2 regions of the Bacillus songklensis genome follow, and region 2 is predicted to be linked to the other one. Evidence: predicted binding sites of a transcription regulator. Region 2 holds the regulator's gene; the other holds the start of a gene.
The links. The regulator Rex, encoded in region 2, represses fermentation and respiration genes when NADH is low (regulators of the CRP and FNR family bind a similar motif). The targets are predictions, from matches to a motif close to TTGTGAAATATTTCACAA.
Positions count from the first base shown of each region.

Region 1: ACFOU2_RS23930 (AtpZ/AtpI family protein) is a predicted target of Rex. The motif match lies at 1,833-1,850, and genes of this name have one in related genera.

Region 1 covers NZ_JBHRZT010000073.1:140,131-143,832, forward strand. The annotation lists gene ACFOU2_RS23925 (S8 family serine peptidase) at 1-1,767, shown strand, start outside; gene ACFOU2_RS23930 (AtpZ/AtpI family protein) at 2,077-2,298, shown strand; gene ACFOU2_RS23935 (ATP synthase subunit I) at 2,301-2,669, shown strand; gene atpB (F0F1 ATP synthase subunit A) at 2,700-3,410, shown strand; gene atpE (F0F1 ATP synthase subunit C) at 3,475-3,687, shown strand.
Region 2 covers NZ_JBHRZT010000027.1:4,560-8,261, forward strand. The annotation lists gene ACFOU2_RS07620 (ABC transporter ATP-binding protein) at 1-828, opposite strand, end outside; gene moaC (cyclic pyranopterin monophosphate synthase MoaC) at 1,073-1,558, shown strand; gene ACFOU2_RS07630 (redox-sensing transcriptional repressor Rex) at 1,591-2,232, shown strand; gene tatA (twin-arginine translocase TatA/TatE family subunit) at 2,273-2,446, shown strand; gene tatC (twin-arginine translocase subunit TatC) at 2,459-3,220, shown strand; gene ACFOU2_RS07645 (YdiK family protein) at 3,231-3,440, opposite strand; gene ACFOU2_RS07650 (CPBP family intramembrane glutamic endopeptidase) at 3,437-3,702, opposite strand, start outside.

The sequences.
Region 1 (3,702 bases), on a different contig from region 2:
CCGGATCTTCATAACAATTACCGTGGAGGCTATGACACAATCGAATTGGATGGTGATCCGATGGAAACATTACCAAAAGAAGGAATTCCTACTTCTCATGGCACACATGTGGCTGGAGTTATAGCGGGAAATGGAAGGATGAGAGGAGTGGCCCCTGAAGCAGATCTTTATGTGTATCGAGCTTTAGGTTCAGGGGGATTGGGAACGTCTGAACAAGTCCTTTTGGCTATTGAAAAAGCTGTTGAAGATAAAGTGGATATTCTCAATTTATCCTTGGGAAATGAGGTGAACGGACCGGATTGGCCGACAAGCTTGGCTCTGGATAAAGCAGTGGAAAAAGGTATCATTGCTGTGACATCGAGTGGGAACTCAGGCCCGAAATTGTGGTCGGTAGGTTCTCCTGGAACATCGTCTAAGTCCATTTCCGTCGGTGCCTCGACTCCTCCTACTGTTGTTCCTTATATTAAGATAGGGTTATTACCGGGCAAATATGAAATCACACCGTTTATCGGAGCAAAAAGATGGACGTTAAGAAGGGGATATGAAATCGTGAATGCAGGCATAGGGGAGGAAGAAGAACTCCAACAGGCAAGGGGGGCAGTTGCTTTTGTTCGCCGCGGGGGTCTTTCTTTTCAGGAGAAAGCCAAGAACGCTGAAAAAGCGGGAGCGGTCGCTTTAATTATAGCCAATCATGTATCTGGTACTTTTATCGGTTTATTACAGCAAAATGCGGATATTCCGATTGTCTCCATGAGTAAAGAGACGGGCGATCAAGTGGAAAAAGAAATAATGAAACAATCGGCCACCCTTTATTCTTTTTATAAGAAAAAAGAAGATCTCCTTGCCCCGTTCAGTTCAAGAGGACCTGTAACGGAAACATGGGGAATCAAACCCGATCTTGTGGCCCCGGGAATGAATATTGTGAGCACGACTCCGAAAGGATATGAAGAAATGCATGGAACGAGTATGGCAGCACCTCATATCGCAGGGGCGTGTGCCTTGATTTTACAGGCTCATCCCAGCTGGTCTGCAGAACAAGTGAAAGCGGCTTTAATGAACACTGCTAAACGATTGAAAAAAGAGGATGGAACATACTATGCTCCTTATGAGCAGGGGAGCGGACGAGTGCAAATAATGGAAGCAGTAAATGCTTCGACTCTTATTTATCCGAGTTCGCTGTCGTTTGGGGTGCAAGAGGGGACACACTCTTTTGGGAAACAAACCTTATCATTAACGGTGGAAAATGTATCAAACCGCTCTCAGTCTTATTATTTTGATTTGCCTGATGGAAAAGGAGAAGAATGGCGGCTTCCTTTACCCTTTACGCTGCACCCGAATGAGAAAAGAAAGGTAGACATTCACTTGAGGGTAGATGTTTCCCGGATGAAAAAGGGCATTCATTCTGGTTTCTTAACTGTGAAAACATCAGAGAAAAGCATTTATTTACCCTATATATATATGGTAGGGGAGCCGGGTTATCCGCGTGTGATGGGTTTTCGTTTTTATAAAGGAGATCAATCAGGAGAGTATGTATATGAATTGTTTCTGCCCGGGGGAGCGGATGAAATGGGGATTGCCTTGTATGATCCGATCACTTTGCAGTTTGTTCATTATTTGGATGTGAAAAGGAAAGTATCGCGCGGGCTGGTTAAGGAGCTGGTAAAAACATCGCTTCCAGCAGGAGTGTATAAAGCACTAGTATTCGTTAAAAAAGGTTCCAAAGAAGATGTATTGGAATCCACTATTACTATAGGAAGAAAGGATTAAACTATATAACTTAATACAAAAAATGGATTTAAAGAAATATGGCACTATATTTTCCACTATTTATACTGTGAAATTGTGTACATTTTTTGACAAATTGTGTAGTTTCCTTATAACACATTGACATTGGATAGGTCCTATTGTATGCTAACAAGGGATATATATGGTAAGGTTTTCAATAGAAGAAAGCAACCAAAAAATATCGTATTTTTTCGACAATTTTTCAGCTGTTTTGGCAGTGTTTATTTGTCTTTACCCTGAATAAATATCAATTAAACACTAAAAAATTTTGCCAAAAAGAGAGGCGGTAAAATGAGTCGAAAGCAGCGTCATCCCTTACAAGCAATGACAGCAATGTCAATGATTCTTTCACAGTTAGTGGGTTCTGTTTTACTCGGGCTATTTTTGGGGAGATGGCTTGATCAAAAATTTGGAACCGAACCACTTTTTCTTATTCTTTGCCTTCTACTCGGACTGGGAGCAGGAATTTATGCAATGCTTCGAACAGTTCGCCACTATTTCTCAGGAGAGTAGCCATGCAAGATATCAAACAATTGTTTCCAAGACTTAGATTCTACATATTGTTCATATTGGCTCTGTTTGTGATTGGATGGGGTTTTACTCCATACCACTCTGTTTTTCTGGGGCTTATATTGGGAACATCTTTCAGTTTGTACAATTTATGGATTTTAGCCCGGAAGCAAAACAAGGTCGGACAGGCTATTACAGAAGGAAAGAGAATTAGATCATTTGGTACTTTCACCAGATTTGCTGTCGCGATTTTAGCTGTTATGATTGCTGTGGAATATCCCCGCATCTTTCACTTAACAAGTGTCATTTTGGGATTAATGACATCCTATATTGTCATTATGATAGATTTATTTATCCAACTCATACGCAAATAGAAACTGAACGGGAAGAGAGGTGAATTACTGTTGGAACACGGTGCATTTACATTTACATTTTCAGGGTTAACTTTTAACCTATCTAATGTTTTGATGACATTAATTGCCTCTGCGATCGTTTTCATCATTGCTGTGGCAGCCACTCGTAGCCTTTCTGTCCGTCCTACAGGCCTGCAAAACTTTATGGAATGGGTCATGGATTTCGTAAAGGGTATTATCGGCAGTACAATGGACTGGAAGACAGGCGGCCGATTTCTTACGCTTGGAATGACATTGATTATGTACATTTTTGTATCAAACATGTTAGGCTTGCCGTTTGGAATCGTAATCGATGGCAAATTGCTTTGGAAATCGCCTACTTCAGACCCTGCAATTACTTTAACGTTAGCCGTGATGGTAGTTGTCCTCACCCATTATTATGGGATTAAGCTGAAGGGGGCAGGCGAATATTTTAAAGGGTATTTTCAACCGCTGCCTTTTTTATTCCCATTAAAAATCATTGAGGAATTTGCGAATACATTAACGCTTGGTCTTCGTCTTTACGGGAATATATATGCAGGTGAAATTTTATTAACATTGCTTGCAGGAATTGGGACAAGCGGTGTGTTTGGTGCTGTTCTTGGTGCCGTTCCAATGATCATCTGGCAAGGATTCAGTGTGTTCGTTGGTACAATCCAAGCATTTATCTTTACTATGTTAACGATGGTTTATATGGCTCACAAAGTAAGCCATGACCATTAATTATAAAAAGCAATTTTTAAGGAATTCATAATTTTTTTACCATAAAAAGGGAGGACTTTCTACAATGAATTTAATCGCAGCTGCAATCGCAATTGGCTTGGCGGCACTTGGTGCTGGTATTGGTAACGGTTTAATCGTTTCTCGTACAGTTGAGGGGGTTGCTCGTCAACCAGAAATGCAAGGTAAGCTTCAAACATTAATGTTCATCGGTATCGCATTAGTTGAGGCACTTCCTATCATCGGCGTAGTTATCGCGTTCATCGTAATGGGAAGATAATAAAGGGACTAGTTC
Region 2 (3,702 bases):
TAATTTGGCAATTTCATCTTGCTGTTTCTCGTATTGTTTCAAGTCACGTTCGTACTGCTCTGCTTTTTGAATTAAGTAGTTTGAGTAGTTGCCTGTATATTTAGTAACAGTAGTTCGAGACACCTCATAAATTTGTGTGACCACTTTATCTAGGAAATAGCGATCATGGGAGACGATTAAAATAGCCCCTGAATAGTTTTGCAAAAATTGTTCTAACCATGATAACGTCTCGATATCCAAGTGGTTGGTAGGCTCGTCCAAAATCAATAAGTCCGGCTTTGTCAGAAGGAGCTTAGCAAGGGCCAATCTTGTTTTTTGTCCACCGCTTAGTGTGGAAATGGGCGTAGTATAGTCATAATCAGAAAAACGAAAGCCATGTAAAATGGAGCGAGTGTCCGCCTCATATTGATAACCGCCCTGGTCTTTGAATTTAACTTGCAGTTCATCATATTCATGAAGCAGCTTTTCATATTGTGTCTCATTGTTTAACAAAGCAGGATCACCCATTTGTTGTTCCAAATGCCTTAACTGATGTTCCATTTGTTTTAAGGGTTGGAATACAGTCATCATTTCATCCCAGATGGATAATTCAGATTCCAAAATGGTGCTTTGTCCCATATAGTCAATTGTGACATCTTTTGGTTTAATCATTTCTCCCTGGTCATAAGAATGAAGGCCGGCAATGATTTTCAATAGAGTGGATTTTCCCGCTCCGTTGCGGCCAACTAGACCAATTCGATCTTTACATTGTACTTCTAATTTTATATTCGTTAAAATCGGTTCAGCTCCAAAAAATTTGGAGATCCCGTTTAATTGTAAAAGAATCATATGTTTCACCTCTACTAGTATAGGTTTAGTGTATCTTAATGTATTGAGAATGGGCAACTATCCAATATTATCTATCGGTTCTAACGGACAGTAGGATCCTATTTTAAGCATTAAGCAGTGGATAACTGCCCATAGGAGCCTGATAAGTTCAATTAACACTCTGTAATTATAAGAAATGTTCCTATAACTTCAAGAGACAGATTTGTTAAAATAGTGTATAGTCGTAATTAAAGGAGGAGAAAATGTGGGTTTTACTCATTTTAACGACCAGGGTCGAGCTAAAATGGTCGACATCTCAGAAAAACATGAAACAGTACGTACAGCGGTTGCTGTGTCCAGTGTACAAGTAAGTGAAGAAATCTATCGGAAAATTGTTAGCCATGAGGTTGGAAAAGGAGATGTGTTAGCGGTTTCACAAGTGGCTGGAATTATGGCTGCAAAGAAAACAGCTGATGTTATTCCTATGTGTCATCCCATTCCATTAAAAGGTGTGAACATTTCTTTTTCATGGGAGCAAAAAGAGACAAGCTACTCACTTCTTATCAAAGTGGAAGCAAAAACAAAAGGAAGTACAGGAGTGGAAATGGAAGCGTTAACGGCTGCTTCTATTTGTGCATTAACCGTCTATGATATGTGTAAAGCTATTGATAAATCAATGATCATTGGACCAACCTATTTAATAGAAAAAACCGGTGGGAAAAGCGGGGATTACAAACGAGAGAACCTATAATGTAAAGGCTTTTGGATTGTGGGGGATAAATGATGAATACTGAGCAATTAAAAATACCACAAGCAACTGCGAAGCGATTGCCTCTTTATTATCGCTTTTTAAAAAATCTGCATTCTTCAGGAAAGCAGCGTGTTTCTTCAGCTGAATTGAGTGAAGCTGTAAAAGTGGATTCAGCAACTATTCGCAGAGATTTCTCCTATTTTGGAGCACTAGGGAAAAAAGGTTATGGATACAATGTCAATTATTTGTTATCCTTTTTTAGAAAAACATTAGATCAAGATGAGATTACGAAAGTAGCGTTAATCGGGGTGGGAAATCTCGGGACTGCTTTTTTAAATTATAATTTTATCAAGAATAACAATACAAAAATAGAGTTCTCTTTTGATGTAGATGAAAGCAAGGTCGGAACGACTATTGGAGATGTGCCAATTTATCACTTAGATGAGCTGGAAGATAGAATTACAGAGGGAATTTCAGTGGCCATCTTAACCGTACCTGCCAGCGTAGCACAGCAAATTACAGATCGTTTAGTAAAAAGCGGGATTAAAGGGATTTTAAACTTTACTCCTGCACGCATCAATGTACCCGATTCCATTCGAATCCATCACATTGACCTAGCAGTTGAGTTACAATCACTAATTTATTTTCTAAAAAATTATCCGAAGTCACCTTAAGGTAACAGGATGTTACTCAAAAGGAGAGGGGGAATTTTTCATGGGTATTGGATTCGGCAGTTTTCTATTGATTGCTCTAGTTGCTTTACTCATTTTTGGACCGAAAAAGCTGCCTGAGTTAGGGAAAGCAGCAGGCCATACGTTAAAAGAGTTTAAGGATGCCACAAAAGGGTTAGCCGATGATGACGATGATAAAAAGCGTAATGGGAAGTAAGGAATGAACTTTATGAATGAACAAGAAATGTCGGTTTATGATCATCTGGAGGAATTACGCAAGCGAATTATCATGACTATAGTCTTCTTTTTGGCAGCGACGATTGGTGGTTTCTTTTTGGTCAAGCCGATTATCCTTTATTTGCAACAAGCTGATGAGGCACAAGAGCTGACGATGAATGCGTTCCGCCTAACCGATCCAATTAAAATTTATATGCAGTTCGCTTTTATTATTGGCTGTATTCTTTCGTCACCTGTCGTTCTTTATCAACTATGGGCATTTATTAGCCCTGGTCTCTATGAAAAGGAACGAAAAGTTACATTGAGCTACATTCCCGTTTCGCTCTTTTTATTTTTGGGCGGCATTTCGTTTGCTTATTTTGTCCTGTTTCCGTTTGTCGTTCATTTTATGACCGAATTGGCAGATGATTTAAATATCCAACAAGTAATCGGGATCAATGAGTACTTCCAATTTTTATTAAAATTGACGCTCCCATTTGGGCTTTTGTTTCAATTACCCGTCGTCATCATGTTTTTAACGAGATTAGGCATTGTGACACCCATGTTTCTGGCAAATATCAGAAGATATGCTTATTTTGTTTTACTGGTGATTGCAGCTCTTATTACCCCGCCGGATGTTGTTTCACATATGATGGTGACACTGCCATTGCTGCTGCTTTATGAAGTAAGTATCCTGATTTCAAAATCAGCCTACCGAAAAGTATTAAAAGCAGGACAAGAAGCACAGATGGAACAAAAAATAACCTCCCGCTGATGGCGGGAGGTTATTTTTTGTTTTTTTGAATTTTTTTGATTTTATAATGCAGGATAAATACACGAATTGCCACGCCAAAATCGAAGGTGGCCACAATCATTAACACAATGGTCGTAAAATCCCAAATTCCTTTTTCGGCACTTCCGATGGCAAGGTACGTAAATAAAATGCCCATAAAGGTATAAATTAATCCCATAACAAGAGGGGTCGTTCTCATCATAAAAAGCCTCCAAAAATAAATTGCATTTGCTCCGCTTGTTTTTGCATTTCTTCGAGGCGATCTGCAAAAATAGTTTGGCTAAGGACGACAATGGTATTCATCATCACATGAGCAAAAATCGGAACAAGAATCTGGTCGGTTTTTGCATATAAATAGGCAAAGACCAGCCCCATGGCTGTATAGATCAAAAGGTGACTGAAATCTAAATGAACAACACCGAAAATAAAGGCGCTAATAATAGCTGACAGGAAAAAACCAAGTC